DNA from 4 places in the Bradyrhizobium sp. B039 genome. Region 4 is predicted to be linked to each of the others. Evidence: predicted binding sites of a transcription regulator. Region 4 holds the regulator's gene; each other region holds the start of a gene.
What was found. The regulator PhoB, encoded in region 4, activates phosphate uptake and scavenging genes when phosphate is short. The targets are predictions, from matches to a motif close to TGTCATNNANCTGTCAT.
Positions count from the first base shown of each region.

Region 1: AAFG50_RS19485 (RNA degradosome polyphosphate kinase) is a predicted target of PhoB. The motif match lies at 1,734-1,750, and genes of this name have one in related genera.
Region 2: AAFG50_RS00935 (DUF2794 domain-containing protein) is a predicted target of PhoB. The motif match lies at 2,076-2,092, and genes of this name have one in related genera.
Region 3: AAFG50_RS19100 (DUF47 domain-containing protein) is a predicted target of PhoB. The motif match lies at 1,093-1,109, and genes of this name have one in related genera.

Region 1 is NZ_CP152416.1:4,201,968-4,205,615, forward strand. It holds gene AAFG50_RS19485 (RNA degradosome polyphosphate kinase) at 1-1,660, opposite strand, end outside; gene AAFG50_RS19490 (DnaA/Hda family protein) at 1,796-2,473, opposite strand; gene AAFG50_RS19495 (CDP-alcohol phosphatidyltransferase family protein) at 2,565-3,107, opposite strand; gene purM (phosphoribosylformylglycinamidine cyclo-ligase) at 3,262-3,648, shown strand, end outside.
Region 2 is NZ_CP152416.1:188,656-192,303, reverse strand. It holds gene AAFG50_RS00945 (Bax inhibitor-1/YccA family protein) at 1-736, shown strand, start outside; gene AAFG50_RS00940 (GNAT family N-acetyltransferase) at 964-1,494, shown strand; gene AAFG50_RS00935 (DUF2794 domain-containing protein) at 1,641-2,012, opposite strand; gene AAFG50_RS00930 (DUF1223 domain-containing protein) at 2,761-3,537, opposite strand.
Region 3 is NZ_CP152416.1:4,118,778-4,122,425, forward strand. It holds gene AAFG50_RS19090 (branched-chain amino acid ABC transporter permease) at 1-25, shown strand, start outside; gene AAFG50_RS19095 (branched-chain amino acid ABC transporter permease) at 27-995, shown strand; gene AAFG50_RS19100 (DUF47 domain-containing protein) at 1,152-1,796, shown strand; gene AAFG50_RS19105 (inorganic phosphate transporter) at 1,869-2,876, shown strand; gene sugE (quaternary ammonium compound efflux SMR transporter SugE) at 2,869-3,183, opposite strand; gene AAFG50_RS19115 (peptide chain release factor 3) at 3,342-3,648, shown strand, end outside.
Region 4 is NZ_CP152416.1:8,463,949-8,467,596, forward strand. It holds gene AAFG50_RS39970 (GcrA family cell cycle regulator) at 245-754, shown strand; gene phoB (phosphate regulon transcriptional regulator PhoB) at 988-1,695, opposite strand; gene phoU (phosphate signaling complex protein PhoU) at 1,718-2,434, opposite strand; gene pstB (phosphate ABC transporter ATP-binding protein PstB) at 2,446-3,267, opposite strand; gene pstA (phosphate ABC transporter permease PstA) at 3,264-3,648, opposite strand, start outside.

The DNA.
Region 1 (3,648 bases), 4.3 Mb from region 4:
CATTCATCTTCATCCAGACCGCGCCGGGGCGGCCGTGCCGCGCATGCGCGGTCTCGCCCTGGATGTGCTCGATGATGCGCTTGCGCAGGGTCAGCGGCGACACCGCCATCTTTTCCAGATCGCTCGGCGCGGCATAGCCGGTGATGAAGTTAAAGACGCGCGCGGCATCGCGCCCGATGGTGGGCTCCGAGGTGAAGTAGGAGAGGTCGGTATAAATACGTGCGGTGACCGGGTGGTAGTTGCCAGTGCCGGTGTGGACGTAGGTCGTGAGGCTGCCGCCCTCGCGGCGCACCACCATCGAGAGTTTTGCGTGCGTCTTCAGTTCGAGGAAGCCATAGACGACCTGCACGCCGGCGCGCTCGAGGTCGCGCGCCCAGCGGATGTTGGCCTCCTCGTCGAAGCGCGCCTTGAGCTCGATCAGCGCGGTGACGGATTTGCCGGCCTCGGCGGCTTCGGCGAGCGCGCGCACGATCGGCGAATTGTTGGAGGTGCGGTAGAGCGTCTGCTTGATCGCGACGACATCGGGGTCGCGCGTTGCCTGCTGGAGGAACTGCACCACCACGTCGAAGGATTCGTAGGGGTGATGGACCACGAGGTCCTTCTGCCGGATCGCGGCAAAGATGTCGCCGCCATGCTCGCGCACGCGCTCGGGATGGCGCGGCACGTAAGGGGTGAATTCGAGGTCGGGCCGGTCGAGGCGGGTGAGCTGCGACAGCTCGTTCATGGCGAGCACGCCGTCGACCAGGAAGACTTCGTCATCGGCGGCGGAGAGGGCATGCTGCACGAAGTTGCGCAGCTGCTCCGGCATTTTGGCGTCGATCTCGAGCCGGATCACCGATCCGCGGCGGCGGCGCTTCAGCGCGGTCTCGAACAGGCGGACGAGATCCTCGGCCTCTTCCTCGATTTCGAGCTCGGAGTCGCGGAGGATGCGGAAGGCGCCCTGGCCATGCAGATTGTAGCCGGGGAACAGTCGGTTGATGAACAGGGCGGTCGCCTGCTCCAGCGAGATCAGCCGCATCGTGCCCTCGGACGGCAGGCGGATGAAGCGGTCGATCTTGCCGGGCATGCGGATCAGCGCGTTCATCTGCTTGCCGTCGGCGGCGCGCGTGAGCTGGAGCGCGATGGTGAAGCCGAGGCTCGGGATGAACGGGAAGGGATGGGCCGGGTCGATCGCGAGCGGCGTCAGCAGCGGGAACACGTTGTTGAGGAAGTAGTCCTCGATCCAGGTCCGCTCAGCCTTGGTGACCTCCTTGCCGTCCACCAGCACTATGCCGACATCGGCCAGCGTGGCGCGCAGGTCGCGCCAGATCGCCTGTTGGTCGGAAGCAAGCTGGGAGACCGTGCGGTTGATCAGCGCGAGCTGCTCGGACGGCGTCAGGCCGTCGGGGCTGCGCTCGGCAATGCCCTCGCGCACCTGGGCCTTGATGCCGGCGACGCGGACCATGAAGAATTCGTCGAGGTTGTTCGCGGAAATCGACAGGAATCGCACCCGCTCCAGCACGGGATGGCTGGGATTGACCGATTCCTCCAGGACGCGGCGGTTGAAATGCAGCCAGGAGAGCTCGCGGTTGATGAATCGCTCGGGGCTCGATGCGATCGCCGGCAGGCTTTCCGTCTCCGGGACTTTTTCTTTTATTTCAACAGCTTGCGCGGAGTCCATGAGAAGTCGGTCCATCCAGTTTGCCCCAATTTGCGACTGACGCGCAAAACCGCCGGGAGCATGTGTTAGGGCGATGACGTTTCGATGACATTGATGTTCCGCCGTTCCGCGCCGTCAAGCGGCGTTGGGGCGCGGTCAGGCGTCGCGGAGCAGCTCGGCGGCCAGCGCCCGGGTCACCGGGCGGCCGAGCCGCAGGGCTTCGCTGTCGAGCAGTTCCACGGCCTGCCGGGCGGCGGCCGAGGATCGCTCCAGGCGGGTGGCGAGGTAGCTGACCACGCTCTCGTCCACGGTGAGCTGGCGGTCGGCGCAGAATTTGACGATCAGGCCGCGGAAGAGCTGGTCGTCAGGAGGCAGCAGCGTGACCACCGGCACTGCGCGCAGCCGCGAGCGCAGGTCGTTGAGCTCGATGTCCAGCGCAGCCGGCACATCGCGCCCCGTGAACAGGACGTAGGCGCCATCCTCACGGGCGAGGTTCATCAGGTGGAAGAGGGCGCGCTCGTCAAAATCCTTGGCCTTGAGATCCTCGACCACCAGCGCGCCGGTGGCGAGCGCGCCAGGAACGCCTGCGGCGGTCAACGCATTGGCCGTGGTCGAGCGGGCGCCGGCCTCCTCGGCCCAGATCGCGGCGAGATGGCTCTTGCCGCTGCCTTCGGGGCCGGCCAGCCACATGATCCGGTTCGGCCATTCCGGCCAGCCGTCGATCAAGGCGAGGCCGGCAGCGTTGGCGGGGCCTTCGAGGAAATTGTCCCGGCTGAGGCTCTCCGCGTGTGGCAGCGAGAACGCCAATTGTCGGGGGTGAACGCGGCCTGCCACGCTTGCTTTGCTCCATGCCGGACGGCCGGCTTCGCTTGAAAGATTCGACTTGATCGGGCGTGAGTTGGCCTTTTGCGGGGCCGGTTCGCGCTCATTTGGCCTCGATCGTGCTCATGTGCCGGACCCACTCGACGAGATAGAGCGACACGGAGGAGAGCGTGAAGATCGTGACGAGGCCCATCAGGATAATATCATAGGGCGCCGGCTTGAACCCGAAGGCAAGCGCGGCCAGCACCAGCGCCGCGAATGCCACCTGGGCGACCGTGTTGAGCTTCGACACTTTCGACGGCTTCATCTCGACGGGCCGGTCGAACAGCCAGGACACGATCACGGCGGCGACAATCATGATGTCGCGGGATACCACCAGGATCACGATCCAGCGCGGAATCGCGCCCCAGATGCCGAGCGACATATAGATCGAGACCAGCAGCGCCTTGTCCGCGAGCGGATCGAGCAAGGCCCCGAGCTCGCTTGCCATGTTGAAGCGCTTGGCGAGGAAGCCGTCCACGGCATCGCTGATCCCGGCGATCAGGAAGACGGCGAACGCCACCTCCATTTGGCTCGACACGATGGCCCAGACGATGATCGGGACCAGCATGATGCGGCCCAGAGTGATGATGTTCGGAATACTCACGCGGCGCTTCCCGGCACCCGGCCTGACCTCGAATCCGCCCCGTTTGAAGGCTGAACCCGTTGATATCTACATAGTATGGCGCCGAGCGCCATGCGAGCCATTGCGCGTCCCCGGAATTCGACGTAACCAGCCGCAACCCCACTGGAAATCGGGCATGACCGACCGCAAAAACGGCCTCACCTACGCCGATTCAGGCGTCGATATCGACGCGGGCAACCGCCTGGTCGATCTGATCAAGCCGATGGTGCGCGCCACCGCGCGGCCCGGCGCCGACGCCGAGATCGGCGGCTTCGGCGGCCTGTTCGACCTCAAGGCGGCCGGTTTCAGGGATCCCGTCCTGGTCGCCGCCACCGACGGCGTCGGAACCAAGGTCAAGATCGCGATCGAAACCGGCCTGCATGGCGGCATCGGCATCGATCTGGTCGCCATGAGCGTCAACGACCTCGTGGTGCAGGGCGCCGAGCCGCTGTTCTTCCTCGACTATTTCGCCTGCGGCAAGCTCGATCCGGAGGCGACCGCCTCGATCGTCGCCGGCGTCGCC
Region 2 (3,648 bases), 670 kb from region 4:
TGACGCCGCGACGGTCGATGCCGGCCTGCGCGCCTACATGCTGCGCATCTACAACTACATGAGCATTGGCCTCGCCATCACGGGCCTTGCCGCACTCGGCGTCTACATGGCCGCCGTGACCGACGTTCCGACCCCGGAAGCCGTCCGCGTCGGCAAGCTGTTCCTGACGCCGTTCGGCTATGCGATGTTCGTCAGCCCCCTGAAGTGGCTGTTCATGCTCGCGCCGCTCGCCATGGTGTTCGTGATCTCGGCAGGCATCAACCGTCTGGCGCCTTCGACCGCCCAGATCCTGTTCTGGGTGTTCTCGGCGCTGATGGGCATCTCGCTGTCGTCGATCTTCCTGGTGTTCACGCACACCTCGATTGTGCGGGTGTTCTTCATCACCGCGGCGACCTTCGGTGCGCTCAGCCTCTACGGCTACACCACCAAGCGTGATCTGACCGGGATGGGCTCGTTCCTGTTCATGGGCCTGATCGGCATCATCATCGCGAGCCTGGTGAACCTGTTCCTGGCCAGCTCGATGCTGCAGTTCATCGTGTCGGTGGTCGGCGTGCTGGTGTTCGCGGGCCTCACCGCCTGGGATACCCAGCGGCTGAAGAACGACTACATCTACGGCTACGCTGCGGCCGGCGGTGACATCGCAGAGCGTGCGGCCATCACCGGCGCGCTGTCGCTGTACCTGAACTTCATCAACCTGTTCACGCTGCTCCTGCAGCTCCTCGGCCAGCGCGATTAAGCGATCGACCAGAGAGAACGACATGAGCCCCGGCCGCAAGGCCGGGGTTTTTGTTTGGGCCGGGTGCCACCACGAACACCGTCATTGCGAGCGCAGCGAAGCAATCCAGAGCGCCTCCGCGGATGCATTTCTGGATTGCTTCGCCGCAAGGGCTCCTCGCAATGACGGAGTATATGGAAACGATGTTGCCTCTTCCGGCCGCCGCGGGAAGGCTCTAATCTTTACCCATGTCCGCACCTGAAATCAGGCCCACCCTTGAGGCCGACCTCCCCGCCATCACCGCCATCTACCAGCAGGCCGTCCGCGAGGGCACGGCGACGTTCGAGCTGGAGCCGCCGGATCTTGCCGAGATGACGCGGCGCTACCGCGCGCTGGTCGACGGCGGCTATCCCTATTTCGTCGCCATCCTCGACGGCCGCGTTGCCGGCTACGCCTATGCCGGCGCCTACCGGCCGCGGCCAGCCTATCGCTTCACGGTCGAGAATTCGATCTATCTCGACCCCTCCTTCCACCGCCGCGGCGTCGGCTCGTTGCTGCTGGAGCGGCTGATCGCCGAGTGCGAGGCGCGCGGCTTCCGCCAGATGATCGCGGTGATCGGCGATTCCGCCAATGCCGGCTCGATCGGCGTGCACACCAAGGGCGGCTTCAGGATGATCGGCACGCATCCCAATGTCGGGCTGAAATTCGGCCGCTGGCTCGACACGGTGATGATGCAGCGCGAGCTCGGCGAGGGCGCCAGCACGGTGCCGGGGAAGTAAGCGCCTCACGTCATTCCGGGGCGCGCATAGCGCGAACCCGGAATCCAGAAGTTTCAAGCGAGCGATGCGGATCGAGATTCTCAGGCGCGCAACCGCGCGCCGGAGTTCGCGACTTCGTCGCGCCCCGGAATGACGACCGAAGGTCGTCACACCACGGCCAGCTTGCGATCGATCACCAGCAGCACGCGCTCGAGCTCGTGGCCGCGGCGCAGGATCAGGCCGGTCGCCGAGATCACGCTGTACATGCCCTGCTTGCGCGCGAGGCGCGGGTCCTTCTCGATGCGATAGATCGGCACTTCCGAGGCGCGGCGATAGACCGAGAACACCGCACGGTCCTTCAGGAAGTCGATGGCATAGTCGCGCCACTCGCCGTCGGCGACCATGCGGCCGTAGAGATTGAGAATTCGGCGCAGCTCGAGCCGGTTGAAGGTCACCTGGTTCGGCTGCGCATTCGCAGCGGGGGGACGCGCCGCCGCGCGCTGCTCGCTCGGATCGGCATCCTCCGACGTCAGACTCATGGAGCGCCTCCTGATCGCACGGCATGATCGCGTCCGCGAAAACCGTCCCCGGAACCGCGGATCATGACAATCGCATGATTGCGCCAACCGTTCCCCACCGCAAGGGGCTCTCGAGGGCTGTTTGAAGAGCTCTCGGTGCAACCCATTGAACCGGGGGCGAATCGGAACACACGCAACGGTGGAACTCTGTCGCGACGAACCGTCACGGGATCGTTAGCAGGAATCATAGTATCGCCGCTTTTCCGCCCAGCGCCTGCCGCCCTGCACTGCGAAAAGAGCTGTGTGCGTTGACCCGGTCCTTTCGGTTCCGGATTCCTCAGCCCCCAGCCCCCCGGGGTCGACGGGATCGGGTCTGTACGCGCGACAAGGAGGGCCAACGCGAGTTGGTCCTTTTTTGTTTGTGTCGGGATGTTTCTTCCCCCGCTGTCATTCCGGGACGCGCGAAGCGCGGGCCCGGAATCCATCAATCCAAGGTTCCCAGTTGAGAAATGGATTCCGGGCTCGCGCCAAAGAGGCGCGCCCCGGAATGACGAGGGACAAGATTTTTCCGACACGATCTTGCGTACGCTCTCTCCCCTCATCCTTCGCGCGGCGTCCCGAAGGATCGAGGCCCGAGCGGCATCAGCGGGGCCTTTCATGGTTCTCGCGGCGATGCGCAGCATCGTCCGCCGCGCGCGCAAGGGGCGCGCTCCTCACCATGAGGAGATAGAGCCAGACCGCGCATCAGGAAGAATGCGAAGCGTGCGCTTCAGTGCAGCGACGTGTATGCCGCGCCCAGCATCGGGCCGGGTTTCTCGCGGCTGCCGTCCTGGACATAGACCACCGCGCCATCGACGCCGTCGCGCGTGAGGTTCTCGATCGGCACCGTCCAGCTTTCCGGACGACCGTTCCAGTCGCCGACCTTGAGCAGGTTGCGCACCACGTTGTGATAGGTGATCTGCTGTCCGCGATTTTCGCCTTTGGCGATCGCGATCGGCACTGACTTCGCAATCGAGCAGATCCAGACTTCGCCGTGCGAGATCGCCGGCTCCTTGCTCGCGGCCACCGACACGTTGATCTGCTTGCCCGAGAGCGACATCGTCACCGGCACGCTCATCACGCCCATGCCTTTGTCGGTCTTGCCGATCGCACTCTCGATGCCGGCACGATCACTGCCGACGACATGCGTCGAGCCGTTCACCACGACCTGCGGGGTGTAGACCTCGCGGTCGCCGCGCATGCGCGAATAAGCGCGCTGCCGCGCCGAGAAGCGCGAATCCGCCAGCGTGTCCTTCCAGCCGAGATAATCCCAATAATCGATCGGCATGCTCAGCGCGATGATCGAGGGATCGCTGGAGAGATCGCCGATGATCTTGTCGGCGGGCGGGCAGGAGGAGCAGCCCTGCGAGGTGAAGAGCTCAACCACGGCGCGGGGATCAGCCTCAGCGGGACGGATGACGGCGACGATCGCACAGATGCCGAGTGCTCCCGACCAGAAGGCACCGGACCAACGTGAAATCAGATGAGAAGCCGTCATTGCTGTCATGTCGAACGCCGCACACCGTTGCTCGTGGGAAGGGAAATCTTATCGCCTGATGGTCACCGTAGTCTTACGGGCACGGCACATTCGACCGTCCAGGGCGGAGTTTCCGCCGGG
Region 3 (3,648 bases), 4.3 Mb from region 4:
GGGATTGACGGGAAGGGCGGCCTGATATGACAGCCTTGACGGACGATACGCTGCGGGCGACCCCGCGCGCGATGCGTGACGAGATGATCGTGTTTGCGGTGATGGCGCTGCTGCTGGCGTCGGTGCCGTTCACGGGGGTCTATCCGTTCTTCGTGATGCAGGCGCTGTGCTTCGCGCTCCTCGCCTGCGCCTTCAACCTTCTGATCGGCTATGGCGGCCTGCTGTCGTTCGGCCACGCGATGTTCTTAGGCACGGCCGGCTATTGCAGCGCGCATGCGCTGAAGGTGTGGGCGTTGCCGCCGGAGCTCGGCATCCTCGTCGGCGTCGCCGGTGCTTTCGTGCTCTCGATCGTGACCGGCTACATCTCGATCCGCCGCCAGGGCATCTATTTCTCGATGATCACGCTGGCGCTGTCGCAGCTCCTGTACTTCATCTACCTCCAGGCGCCGTTCACCCATGGCGAAGACGGCATCCAGGGCATTCCGCAGGGGCACATGTTCGGCGTCCTCGATCTCTCCAAGCCGACGGTCCTGTACTACGTCGTGCTGGTCGGCTTCCTCGCCGGCTTCCTGTTGATCTTCCGCATCATCAACTCGCCGTTCGGCGAGGTGCTGAAGTCGATCCGCGAGAACGAGCAGCGCGCGATCTCGCTCGGCTACCGCACCGACCAGTACAAGTTCATGGCCTTCGTCCTGTCGGGCACGCTGGCCGGCTTCGCCGGATCGCTGAAGGTGTTCGTGGCGCAGAATGCCTCGCTCACCGACGTGCACTGGTCGATGTCGGGCGAAGTCGTGCTGATGACGCTGGTCGGGGGTCTCGGGACCATCTTCGGACCCGTGGTCGGCGCCTTCGTGATCATCGCCATGCAGCAATATCTGGCGAGCTTCGGCCAGTGGGTGACGGTGATCCAGGGCTCGATCTTCGTGATCTGCGTGCTCACCTTCCGCCGCGGCGTCGTCGGTGAAATCGCGCATTACTTCCGGCGTTCGCTCTAAGTAATTGATTTAAGGTCAATTTACCTGCTTCGTGAAAGTGGTGGATGATCCGGCGCCGCGGGCGTGAGGTGGCACGCGCGCGGACCGAAAATGGTCTATGACAGTTTCGTGACGGCCCTTCCGGGCCGGGCCATTTCCAACCGGTAGTCTATCCCCATGATGCGATGGTTTCGCGCTTTCCTGCCCAAGGAAGAACGGTTCTTCGACCTGTTCGACCGCCATGCCCAGACCGTGATCCAGGGCTCGATCGCGCTCCAGGGCATGCTCAACGGGGGCGAGGAGACGCCGGTCTATTGCCAGCGCGTCAACCAGTTCGAGAACGATGCCGACAACATCACCCGTGAGGTGCTGACGGCGGTGCGCCGCACCTTCATCACGCCGTTCGACCGCGGCGACATCAAGAACCTCATCACCTCGATGGACGACGCCATCGACCAGATGCAGCAGACCGCCAAGGCCGTGATGCTGTTCGAGGTCCGCGCCTTCGAGCCGCCGATGCGCGAGATCGGCGGGCTTCTGATCGAATGCGCCAATCTGGTCGGCCGTGCGCTGCCCCTGATGCAGCAGATCGGCAAGAACGTGGCCATGCTGACCGCGATCACGGAAGAGCTGACCAAGCTCGAGGGCCGGGTCGACGATCTCCACGACATCGGGATGAAGGAGCTGTTCCTCAAACACCGCGACGGCAACGCGATGGATTTCATCGTCGGTGTCGAGATCTACGACCATCTCGAAAAGGTCGCCGATCGCTTCGACGACGTCGCAAACGAGATCAACAGCATCGTCATCGAGCAAGTGTAGCGCATGATCCGGAAAAATGTGCAGCGGTTGTCCGCGCAAATCATGCCAAAACTTTAAGGCAGGGGCCTCGCCGTGGATGCTGCGTTGGGTCTTCCCGTCCTGGTCGGACTGATCGCCGTCGCGCTGCTGTTCGACTTCTTGAACGGCCTGCATGACGCCGCCAATTCGATCGCGACCATCGTCTCGACCCGCGTGCTGCGGCCGCAATTCGCGGTGTTCTGGGCCGCTTTCTTCAATTTCGTCGCCTTCATGGTGTTCGGGCTGCACGTCGCCCAGACCATAGGCACCGGCATTATCGATCCCTCAATCGTCGATGCCCACGTGATCTTCGCGGCGCTGGTCGGCGCCATCGTCTGGAACCTCGTGACCTGGGCGCTCGGCATCCCGTCTTCGTCGTCGCATGCGCTGATCGGCGGGTTGTTCGGTGCCGGCGTGGCCAAAGCCGGGATTTCGGCGGCGGTCTGGAGCGGATTGTCCAAGACGGTGATCGCCATCGTGCTGTCTCCGCTGGTCGGCTTCCTGCTGGCGATGCTGCTGGTTGCGATCGTCTCCTGGGCCTCGGTGCGATCGACGCCCTTCGCCGTGGATCGCGCCTTCCGCATCCTGCAATTCGCCTCCGCCTCGCTCTATTCGCTCGGCCATGGCGGCAATGACGCGCAGAAGACCATGGGCATCATCGCCGTGCTGCTCTATTCACAGGGCCATCTCGGCAGCGAATTCTCGGTGCCGTTCTGGGTCGTGCTGTCCTGCCAGGCGGCGATGGCGATGGGCACGCTGATGGGCGGCTGGCGCATCGTCCGCACCATGGGCCTGCGCATCACGAAACTGACGCCGATGCAGGGCTTTTGCGCCGAAACTGGCGGCGCCGCGACCCTGTTCATGGCGACCTTCCTCGGGGTTCCCGTCTCGACCACCCACACCATCACCGGCGCCATCGTCGGCGTCGGCGCTGCCCGCCGCCTCTCGGCGGTACGCTGGAACGTCGCCAGCTCGATCGTCTATGCCTGGGTGATCACGATGCCGGCCTCGGCGATCGTCGCCGCGCTGACCTGGTGGGCGGTCAGGATTTTCGTCAAGTAACGAGCTTCAGCCCGATGATACCGGCAACGATCAGTCCGATGCTGGCCAGGCGAAGCGCGGTCGCCGGCTCGCCGAACAGGATGATCCCGAGCGTCGCGGTGCCGACCGCGCCGATGCCGGTCCACACCGCATAGGCGGTCCCGACGGGCAGCGATTTGAGCGCGAGCCCGAGCAGGATGACGCTGCCCGCCATCGCCGCGAGCGTGATGACGGAGGGAACAAGCCTGGTGAAACCCTCGGTGTATTTCAGGCCGATCGCCCAGGTGATCTCGAGAAGACCGGCGACGAACAGGATGCTCCAGGCCATGACGACCCTCCATTCAAGGCAGGGTCGTCCCCGCGGCTGATATGCTGGTGGATAGGAGGGCCGTCCCTCCCAAACGGCGATATGGGGCTGGCCGAAGGGCTCCGCAATTACCACATCAGGCTTGATCCGGCCCATTTTCCCTGCCAAACGCTCCCGCCATGTCCGACATCGCCACCACCACAGCCGAATCGCCGGCCCGTTCCCCGCTTGCCGCTGAAGTGGCGCGGCGGCGCACCTTTGCGATCATCTCCCACCCCGACGCCGGCAAGACCACACTGACCGAAAAGCTGCTGCTGTTCGGCGGCGCCATCAACCTCGCCGGTCAGGTCAAGGCCAAGGGCGAGCGGCGCAACACGCGCTCGGACTGGATGAAGATCGAGCGCGAGCGCGGTATCTCGGTCGTGACGTCCGTGATGACCTTCGAGTTCGAGGGCCTCGTGTTCAACCTGCTGGACACGCCGGGCC
Region 4 (3,648 bases):
TGTGGAAGCGAGTCGGCGGACTCTTGCGCGTGAGTCACGCCATATTGTAGCGTTTGGCTTGTCAGATACGACATCTCGTGCAGTGTTTCTGATCCTCTAAGTCCTCATGTACCGGCGTAGACGTTCGGGCGTTATCGGCGCGCCCGGCGAGCCTTAAGGGATTCTGACGGCACGGGTTTTTCGAGGCTTAGGCATTCGCCGCGAGGCGCCAGGATGGCAGCCGCACGGCGAGGGAAAGGGTGCAATGACGGTTTTGACCTGGTCCGACGATCGCGTCGAGCAGTTGAAAAAGCTCTGGGAGGCCGGATTATCGGCCAGCCAGATCGCAGCCGAGCTCGGGAACGTGACCCGCAATGCCGTGATCGGCAAGGTACACAGGCTCGGCCTATCCGGCCGCGCCAAGAGCCCCTCATCGGCGGCTCCGCGGCCGCGCAAGGCGCGCCCCGCGCAGCACATGATGCGGGTGAGCCGCCCCATTGCGCGCGGCAACACCGCGCTGGCGCAGGCCTTCGAGGTCGAGGTGGAGGCCGAACCGGTCACCTACGACAACGTGGTGCCGATGAGCCAGCGGCTGTCGCTGCTGGAGCTGAACGAGGCGACCTGCCACTGGCCGGTCGGCGATCCCTCGAGCCCGGATTTCTTCTTCTGCGGCGGCAGGGCGCTGTCGGGCCTGCCCTACTGCGCGCAGCACTCGCGCGTGGCATATCAGCCCGCCGCGGATCGCCGGCGCGCACCGGCGAAGCCCTCGCGGTGAGTTTGTCGCTCTAGCTGATTGCAAAGACGGCGCCGTCACGCGATGACGGATCGACACACTCCGATGTCGTCCCGGCGAAGGCCGGGACCCATAACCACCAGCAGATGTGGTTACGGGGACACGGAGTTACCCTTGTCGCGCAAACAATTGCGCCCTGGGGTTATGGGTCCCGGCCTTCGCCGGGACGACACCGATATCGTGGCGACAGCTCGCCAAACCAACTCGCCCCTAGCTTACGTCTGCTCCGCCTTCGCAAAGCGATCATCCAGCGCGTAGCCGGCGCCGCGGACGGTGCGGATGGGATCCTGCTCGCGGCCGAGATTGAGCAGCTTGCGCAGGCGGCCGATGTGGACGTCGACGGTGCGCTCGTCGATGTAGATGTCGCGGCCCCAGACGCTGTCGAGCAGCTGCTCGCGCGAGAACACGCGGCCGGGATGCTCCAGGAAGAACTCCAAGAGGCGATATTCGGTCGGGCCGAGGTCGATCGGCCGGCCCGAGCGCGCGACGCGGCGCTTGTCGCGATCGAGCTCGATGTCGCCATAGGCCAGCACCGTGGCGAGCCGCTCCGGGCTTGCGCGCCGCAGCAGGCCCTTCACGCGTGCCAAGAGCTCCGGCACCGAGAACGGCTTGACGATGTAGTCGTCGGCGCCGGTCGCAAGACCCCGCACCCGCTCGCTCTCCTCGCCGCGCGCGGTGAGCATGATGATCGGGAGCTGCTTGGTCTCGGGCCGGGTCCGCAGCCGGCGGCACAGCTCGATGCCCGACAGGCCCGGCAGCATCCAGTCGAGTACGATCAGATCGGGGATGTGTTCCTTGAGGCGGGTGTCGGCGTCGTCGCCGCGCATCACCGTCTCCACATCATAGCCGTCGCCTTCGAGGTTGTAGCGGAGAAGCTCGGTGAGAGCTTCCTCGTCCTCAACCACCATAATGCGTGCGCCCATGGTGTCGTCGCTCCTTAAGTCTTCAGGTATTCGGGACCGTCGTGGCGAAGGTCGTCATGTCGCCCTTCGGTCGCTTGTCGGTGATCGCCTGGCCCTCGATCATGTAGAACACGGTCTCGGCGATGTTGGTGGCGTGGTCGCCGATCCGCTCGATGTTCTTGGCGCAGAACATCAGATGGATGCAGAACGAGATGTTGCGCGGATCCTCCATCATGTAGGTGAGGAGCTCGCGGAACAGCGAGGTGCAGATGGCGTCGACTTCCTCGTCGCCCTTCCACACCGCCATCGCCGCCGGCAGATCATGCGCGGCATAGGCGTCCAGCACCGACTTGACCTGCTGCTGCACGAGGTCGGTCATGTGCTCGAGGCCGCGGAACAGCTTGAGCGGATGGAAATCCGTCTCCAGCGCCGCGACGCGCTTGCCCATGTTCTTGGCAAGGTCGCCGATGCGCTCGAGATCGGTCGCAACGCGCATGGCGCCGACGATCTCGCGCAGATCGACCGCCATCGGCTGGCGGCGGGCGATGGTGAGCACGGCGCGCTCCTCGATGCGCTTCTGCAGCGCGTCGAGCTCGGTGTCGGTGGCGACGACGCGCTGGCCGAGCGCGACGTCTCGGCGGATCAGCGCGTCGACGGAATCGACGATCATGCGCTCGGCGATCCCGCCCATCTCGGCGACGAGCCGGGTGAGCTCCTGGAGGTCGGTGTCGAAGGCCTTTGCGGTATGTTCAGAACCCATGTCCCGTCTCCTCAGCCGAACCGGCCGGTGATGTAATCCTGCGTGCGCCGGTCGCTCGGCGACGTGAAGATCTTGCTGGTGTCGTCGAACTCGATCAGCTCGCCGAGATACATGAACGCGGTCTTGTCGGAGACGCGCGCCGCCTGCTGCATGTTGTGGGTGACGATCGCGATCGTGTAGTTCTCGGACAGTTCCTGGATCAGCTCCTCGACCTTGGCGGTCGAGATCGGGTCGAGCGCCGAGCAGGGCTCGTCGAACAGGATCACCTCGGGCCGCACCGCGACGGTGCGGGCGATGCAGAGGCGCTGCTGCTGGCCGCCGGAGAGCGACAGGCCGGAGGCGTTGAGCTTGTCCTTGACCTCGTTCCACAGCGCGCCGCCGCGCAGCGCCTTCTCGACGCGGTCGTCCATCTCGGACTTCGAGATCTTCTCGTAGAGGCGGATGCCGAAGGCGATGTTCTCGTAGATCGTCATCGGGAACGGCGTCGGCTTCTGGAACACCATGCCGACGCGGGCGCGCAGCAGGTTGAGGTCGAGCTTGCCGTCGAGGATGTTGGTCTGGTCGAGCATGAGCTGGCCGGTGGCGCGCTGCCCCGGATAGAGGTCGTACATCCGGTTGAAGATGCGCAGCAGGGTCGACTTGCCGCAGCCGGACGGGCCGATGAACGCGGTGACGCGGTTGGTGCCGAGCGTCAGGTTGATGTTCTTCAGCGCGTGGTGCTCGCCGTAATAGAAGTTGAGGTTGCGCACCGTCACCTTGGCCGGCGCTTCCGGCAGCAGCGGCGCCTGGGGCAGCCCACCGGCCGCGCTCATCGATACGGAAAGCTCACTCATTTTGCGGTCCTCTCGGCGCCAAGGATGCGTGCGCCAATATTCAGGGCAAGCACGGTAATCGTGATCAGCAGCGCGCCGCTCCAGGCGAGCTGCTTCCAATAGGCGTAGGGGCTCTGGACGAAGTTGTTGATGGTGACCGGCAGGTTCGCCATCGTCTTGTTCAGGCCAAGACTGAAGAACTGGTTCGACAGCGCGGTGAAGAGCAGCGGCGCGGTCTCGCCGGCGACGCGGGCGGTGGCTAGCAACACGCCGGTGATGAGGCCGGAGCGGGCGGCACGATAGGCGATCCGCTTGATCACCAGCGAGCGCGGCAGGCCGAGCGCGGACGCCGCCTCGCGCAGCGCGTTCGGCACCAGCAGCAGCATGTCCTCGGTCGTGCGC